Regions from separate parts of the Actinomadura citrea genome, predicted to be linked through region 1. Evidence: riboswitches for the same ligand, from Rfam matches in the RefSeq annotation. Region 1 holds a riboswitch; the other holds the start of a gene.
What was found. A riboswitch is a leader RNA that binds a small molecule or an ion and turns the genes downstream of it on or off. The one in region 1 is predicted to bind thiamine pyrophosphate.

Region 1 (3,422 bases):
CTCCAGACCCTTCTGGCGGAGCTGGACGAGGTCGACGCCGCCCGCGAGCACGGCGTCGAGGAAGGCCGGCAGGTCGCCCTGGCGCTCGCGCGCGTCCGTGCAGAGGTAGAGGCGGGCTCGGCTCAGCCGGGCGCGCAGCGCGACGGCGCGCTCGGTGGGGAGGTGCCTGGACACGGCCGGGGACGTCCTTTCCACAGGTGATCACGGGGTCGCGCGCGCGGTGACCCGCCGCGCGCGACCCCGCGATCGTGTCACGTGCGTCGTGCGCCGCCGGCGGCGGCCTAGAAGGCGAGCGCCTGGGCGCGGCGGCGGACCTCGGTCCCCCGGTTCTCGGTGAGCGCGTCCACCGGCGTCCCCGGCAGCGTGTCGTCGGCCGTGAACAGCCACCGGATCGTCTCGGCGTCGTCGAAGCCGGCGTCCGACAGGAGGGTCAGGGTACCGGGAAGACCCTTGATGACCTGGCCGTCCTTGATGAAGGCCGCGGGCACCATCGGCTCCCCGCCGCGGCGCACCGCGAGGATGCGGTGCTCGTGGATGAGCTGCTTGATCCGGTTGGGCCTGATCCCGAGTCTCTCGGCGGTCTCCCCGAGGGTGAGCCACTCGCCGGCCAGGGCGTCGGTGCGGGGGTCCAGTGCGCTGTCAACGGTTGCGTGCATCTGCGTCACGCCCCCTTGCTACCACGCCTTCGGAAGACTCAAACCCGCTGCGCAGCCGTTACGTCCCCGCCGATCGCTCTGCGCGAACAGCCTGCCGGACGGGGACGTCCGGGTCGGCGATCGCCTCCGGATCCACCGGCGTCCCGGCGGCGATCACACGCCTCGCCTGCACCAGGTCGCGGGGCCGGCCGACGGTGAGGATCGCGTCGAGGCGGTCGCCGGTCAGCCACGCCACCGCCCACCTGGGGTCGGACGGGTCGCCCCTGCGCACGAGCCGCTCGGACGCCGAGTGGTCGCCCGCGTACTGGACCATGCGCCCGAACTGCTCCGACCAGAAGTACGGGGCGGCGTCGTACACGGCGTCCCGGCCGAGGAGGGCCGCGGCGGCGACCTCGGGGGCGTTCAGCGCGGTGTCCCAGTGCTCGACGAGGAGCCGCCGCCCGTAGCGGTGCGACCACCAGGCGGCGCAGTCGCCGACCGCCACGACGTCCGGACGCAGCGCCCCGGTGTCCTCCTCGCCCATGTAGGTCCGGAACGAGCCGTCGGTGACGACGCCGCGCTCCAGCAGCAGCCCGGAGCCCTCCAGCCACGACAGGACGGGCCGCACCCCGACGCCGACGACCACCTCGTCGGCGTCGACGCGGCCGCCGCCGGCGAGGGCGAGGCCCCCGTCGCGCACCTCCGCGACCTTGACCCCGGTCCGCAGTTCGACGCCGGCCTCGGCGTACCAGGGGGCGGTGAGCGCGCCGACCTCGGGCCCGATCGCGCCCGCCAGCGGGGTGTCGGCCGCCTCCACGACGGTGACCGCGCAGCCCCGGCGGGCCGCGGTGGTGGCGACCTCGGCGCCGATCCAGCCCGCCCCGACGATCACGATGCGGGCGCCCGCGGTGAGCCGGGCGCGCAGGTCGCGCGCCTCGTCGATCGTGCGCAGCACGTGCTGGCGCCCCTCTCCCGGCAGCGTGATCGGGGCGGCGCCGGTCGCGATCACGAGCCCGTCGAAGGGCAGGTCGCCCGCCGTGGACTCCACCGTTCCGCCCCGTCCGGGCTCGTCCAGCCGCAGGCCGGTGGCGCGCTCGCCGAGCAGCAGCTCGCAGCGCAGCGCGTCCCAGTCGGCGTCGACGGTCGTGTCGTCGGACTCGCCCGCGAGGACGGCCTTCGACAGCGGCGGCCGGTCGTAGGGCCGGTGCCGCTCCGCCGACACGAGGGTCAGCGCACCCTCGTACCCCTTGCTCCGCAGGGCCTCCACGGCGCGCACGCCGGCCAGCCCGCCACCCACGACGATGACCCTCTCCATGAAGGTCACCCTAACGGGCGGCGATCCGGGGATGGACAGGTGTCCAGGCAGTTGCCCGGTTCGCCGAGGTCGTAAGGTGGGGGCAGCAGAACAGCACAGAGCGCGGGAGTCCGGTGCGACCGGGCTGAGAGGGCGGCTGAACGGGCCGCCGACCGCCACGACCTGATCCGGATCATGCCGGCGAAGGGAGCGCGCATGCAGATCGTCATCATCGGCGCCGGGGTGATCGGCCTGGCCACCGCCTGGCGCACCGCCGCCGGCGGCGCCGCCGTGACGCTCGTCGATCCCGCGCCCGCGTCCGGGGCGTCCTCCGTGGCGGCGGGCATGCTCACCCCGGTCAGCGAGCTGACCTACGGCGAGGAGCCGCTGCTGCGGCTCGGCCTCGCCTCCCGCGACCGGTACGGCGCCTTCGTCGCCGAACTGGAGGAGCTGACCGGCCTGGAGACCGGCTACCGCACCGACGGGATCCTCGAGGTCGCCTTCGACTCCGACGACCTGCGGCACCTGGACGACCTGCGCCGCTTCCAGGAGGACCTGGGCATCCCCGCCGAGGCGCTCACCGGCCGCGAGTGCCGGCGGCTGGAGCCGATGCTCGCGCCCGGCGTGCGCGGCGGCCTGCTCGCCCCCGAGGACGGCTCGGTCGACCCCCGCCGCCTCGCCCCGGCGCTGCTGGCGGCGTGCGAGCGGCTGGGGGTCCGGCTCGTCCGGCGGCGGGCCGAGCGCGTCGTCGTCGAGAACGGTGCCGCCGCCGGCGTGGGCCTGGACGACGGCACCGTGATCCCCGCGGACCGGGTGCTGCTGGCCGCGGGGCCGTGGTCGGGCGACCTCGGCGGCCTGCCTCCCGGGACCGTTCCACCCGTCCGCCCGGTCAAGGGCCAGGTGATCCGGCTGCGCACCCGCGCGCCGTTCCTGCGGCGGGCGACCCGCGGCCTCGTCCGGGGGTCGTCGGTCTACCTGGTGCCGCGTGCGGACGGTGAGATCGTCCTCGGCGCCACGCAGGAGGAGCTGGGCTTCGACACGCGCGTCACCGCCGGCGGGCTGTGGGAGCTGCTGCGCGACGCCCGCGAGCTGCTGCCCGGCATCACCGAGCTGGAGTTCGCGGAGGTCCGCGCCGGGCTGCGGCCCGGCTCCCCCGACAACGCGCCCGTGATGGGCCCGACCGCGCTGCCCGGGCTGCTCGTGGGCACCGGGCACTTCCGCAACGGCATCCTGCTCACGCCGGTGAGCGCCGACATCCTGTCCGCGATGCTGCTGGACGGGCCCGTCCCCGAGGTCGCCGGGCCGTTCGCCCCCGACCGCTTCTCCCCCGAGGTGAGCGCATGAAGGTGATCGTCAACGGTGAGGCGCGCGAGCTGCCCGACGGCGCGAGCGTGGCCGAGGTCGTCGCGTCCGTCACGGCCGTCGCGACGGGCGTGGCGGCGGCGCTGAACGACGAGGTCGTCCGGCGCGCGGAGTGGGAGGCCACGCCCCTG
Region 2 (3,422 bases), 2.8 Mb from region 1:
GGCAGCCAGACCAAGGCCGAGCGCAAGCTGTCGATCTTCCGTCCGGACGGCATGCCGTACTTCCTGTTCCACAAGCCGTACGGGTTCATGGGCACGCCCCGGATGCAGATCCTGACTCCGCACGGCGGGCTGGTCGGGCACCTGCGCAAGCGGGCGATGCGCGGCTGGGAGATCCTCGACCCGCACGAGCGGCAGATCGGCTACTACGAGCTGCTGAGCGGCCGGATCACCGACTGGCAGCAGCAGGAGCTCGCCCGGATCCAGCGCGGCTTCGACGGGATGGGCGAGTTCCTCTCCCAGGTGTTCACCGGGGCCGACCGCTACGTCCTGCGCCTGCACGTCCAGTTGCAGGAGCCGATGCGCACGCTCGTGCTGGCCTGCCCGCTGGCGTTCGACACCGCCGTCGCCCAGAACCGCAGCATCGGCGGCTGGCTCTGACCGGCGGCCGCACGCGCCGTGAGACGGGTCAGGCCCCGGCGGGCGCCGGGGCCTGACCTTCGGGTCGTGAACGGAGCCGGAACGGGGATGGCTCGTCCGGATGGATCGAGATGGGTCGGGACGGGGTCAGCGGACCTTCGGGACGTTCCCGAAGACCGGGCCGATCTGGCTCCAGCGGTGCAGCTGGCAGCCGTCGTCACGGGTGAACGTGGTGTCGATCTGCTTGCCCTGCCAGGTGCCCTTGACCGTGGCGATCTCCGGACCGCCGTAGATCTCGGTGCACATCTGGTCCTTGGGGACGGGTGTGAAGGGTTCCTTGACCTTGGTGAGCGCCGCGCAGGCGCCCGCCGCCTCGGGATGGTCGCCGCCGGGCGGGTCGCAGGTCAGCCGCCAGGTCTTGGCGGGCGCCTCCTTGGAGGCCTTGACCTGCACGGTCAGCGTGTCCGCCGGTGAGCCGGACGGCTGCACGGATGTCGTGCCCGAAGGTGCTCCGGCGGAGTTCCCGTTTGCCTGTTCGTCGCCGCAGGCGGCCGTGGACAGGAGCATGGCCAGCCCGGGCGCTGCCAAAAGGAGCGTCCGATACCGCATGCGTGATTCGACGCAGGGGGGCTTCGCGCGGTTCCATGGGGGGTGTGATGAATTTCGGGGAAGACGTACCGGCCGTGGTCGCCGCGGACGTTCCGCAGGACGGCTACCTGCTGGACGTCCGGGAACAGGACGAGTGGGACGCGGGCCACGCGCCCGCGGCGGTCCACATCCCCATGCGCCAGCTCGGCGACCGCGCGGGGGAGGTCCCGCGCGACCGGGAGGTCTATGTGATCTGCCGGTCCGGGGCACGGTCCGCGCAGGTCACGTCCGCGTTGAACCAGGCGGGGTGGCTGGCGAGGAACGTCGACGACGGCATGCACGGGTGGGCCGAGGCCGGGCGCCCGATGGAGGGTGCGGGGGACGGCCCGCCCTACGTCGCGTGATCTAACGGATGTTGTGTGATCTGACCCGGATGCCCCCTTTTAGGGCGTGACGGGCGGTTGTACGATCGGGCCTGACCGATAACCGCGGGAGCTCGGGCCACAGCCGGGCTGAGAGGGCGGCCTCCAAGGCGTCGCCGACCGCATGAACCTGTCCGGGTAATGCCGGCGTAGGGAGCGTGTCCCGTGACGTCTGATGTCGACAAGCGCCCTCAGGGCGAGCACGCCCGCGACGAGGTCCCGTACACCCTCGACGAGCCGGCCCCCAAGGTCCTCGGATTCTGGGACCAGAGCGCCTTCTGGGGGAACCTCGGCGTCAGCCTTCTGGCCTTCTCCGGCGCCTACACCGTCCTCGCGCCGGACGCCGACGGCCGGCCGACGATCTCGATCATGGCGGGCATCGTCGCGATGGCCGTCGGGACGATCCTCGGCGGGCTGATGCTCGGCCTCGCCGCCGTGCCGGGCGCGCGCACCGGGCAGCCCGCGATGGTGCTGCTGCGCGGCCTGTTCGGCGCGAAGCTGTCGTACGCGCCGACCGTCCTCAACATCGCCCAGCTCGTCGGGTGGGGCACCTTCGAGCTGATCGTCATCGCCGACGCCGCCCGCGAGCTGTGGGACGGCGTCCCGCGCTGGGGCTACGTGGTCGCCGCCGGCGCGGTCACGACCGTGCTGACGGTCTGGCCGCTCGGCTCGGTGCGGTTGCTGCGCCGCTACGTGACCGTCGCGGTGGCGATCGCGCTCGTGTACTTCTACGTCCGGCTCGTCCGGGAGCCGCTGCCCGACCTGACGCAGGGCTCGTGGGGCGGGTTCTGGCTCGGCGCGGACGCCGCGCTCGCCGTGTCGATCTCCTGGGTCCCGGTCGCCGCCGACTACACCCGGCACGCGCGCACCGAGCGCGGGGCGTTCGGCGCCGCGGCCGTCGGCTACTCCGTCACGCAGATCGTCGCCTACGTCCTCGGGCTGCTCGCGCTGGCGCTGGTCGCGGGCGACTCGGGCAAGATCTTCGACCCGTTCCTCGGCGCCTCGCTGGGCGTGGTGTTCTTCGCGGTGTTCGTGCTGCGGGAGGCCGACCAGTCGTTCGCCGACACCTACTCCACCGCGGTGTCGATCCAGAACCTGTTCCCCCGGGCCGACCGCCGGGTGCTGAGCGTCGCGCTCGGCATCGGCATCACCGTGCTCGCGCTGGTCCTGGACATCGGCGACTACGCCGGCTTCCTGTCACTGATCGGATCGGTGTTCGTGCCGATGCTCGGCGTCCTCGCCGCCGACTTCTTCCTCGGCCGCCGCCGGGCGGGCGGCTGGGACGTCTCGCGGACCGCGCCGTCCCGCTGGGGCATGATCGCGGCATGGGCGATCGGGTTCGTCGTCTACCAGCTCGTCAACCCGGGCACGGTCGCCCGCTGGACCGCGTTCTGGTCGGACGTCCGGGACGCGCTGCACTTCACGCCGCAGACGTGGATGAGCGCCTCGCTGCTGTCGTTCCTGGTCGCAGGGGTCGCGGCCCTGCTCATCGGCAGGCTTACCAGACGGTAAGGTTTGGGTCGAAAGCAAGTTTCGGCGCAAGTTGCCCGGCGGCAGGCCGGAGTGCGGTGGCACGATGACAGACGTGTATCAGCACGTGCACGATCCGATCGCGCGGGCCGTCATCGAGAGCGCCGCCGACGCGATCGTAGCCGTGGACCAGCGGCACCGGGTCACCGTGTGGAACCCGGCGGCCGAGCGCATGTTCGGCTGGAGCGCCGAGGAGGTGCTCGGCCGGGTCCCGCCGATCGTCCCCGACGAGCTGAAGGCCGAGCACAACGCCGTCCAGGAGCGGCTCCTCACCCGGCCCGGCGGCGAGGGCGACGGCGACGGCGGGCAGATCTCGATCGCCACCCGCCGCTTCCACCGCGGCGGACGGCTCATCGACGTCCGCATCGACACGAGCCTGCTGAAGGATCCGAGCGGCACGCTGCTCGGCTGGGTCGGGGTGTACCACCCGGTCGAGGACGACGAGATCGTCCAGCACCGCATGAC

Region 2: linked by a shared signal. The riboswitch ahead of BJ999_RS01410 (purine-cytosine permease family protein) and the one ahead of thiO (glycine oxidase ThiO) in region 1 are both predicted to bind thiamine pyrophosphate.

What each region holds. Positions count from the first base shown of each region.
Region 1 covers NZ_JACCBT010000001.1:3,057,133-3,060,554, reverse strand. The annotation lists gene thiE (thiamine phosphate synthase) at 1-174, opposite strand, end outside; gene BJ999_RS14425 (Rv2175c family DNA-binding protein) at 282-656, opposite strand; gene BJ999_RS14420 (NAD(P)/FAD-dependent oxidoreductase) at 715-1,950, opposite strand; TPP riboswitch at 2,043-2,156, shown strand; gene thiO (glycine oxidase ThiO) at 2,146-3,273, shown strand; gene thiS (sulfur carrier protein ThiS) at 3,270-3,422, shown strand, end outside.
Region 2 covers NZ_JACCBT010000001.1:270,625-274,046, forward strand. The annotation lists gene BJ999_RS01395 (LURP-one-related/scramblase family protein) at 1-438, shown strand, start outside; gene BJ999_RS01400 (SSI family serine proteinase inhibitor) at 565-1,026, opposite strand; gene BJ999_RS01405 (rhodanese-like domain-containing protein) at 1,074-1,409, shown strand; TPP riboswitch at 1,484-1,600, shown strand; gene BJ999_RS01410 (purine-cytosine permease family protein) at 1,593-2,939, shown strand; gene BJ999_RS01415 (sensor histidine kinase) at 3,004-3,422, shown strand, end outside.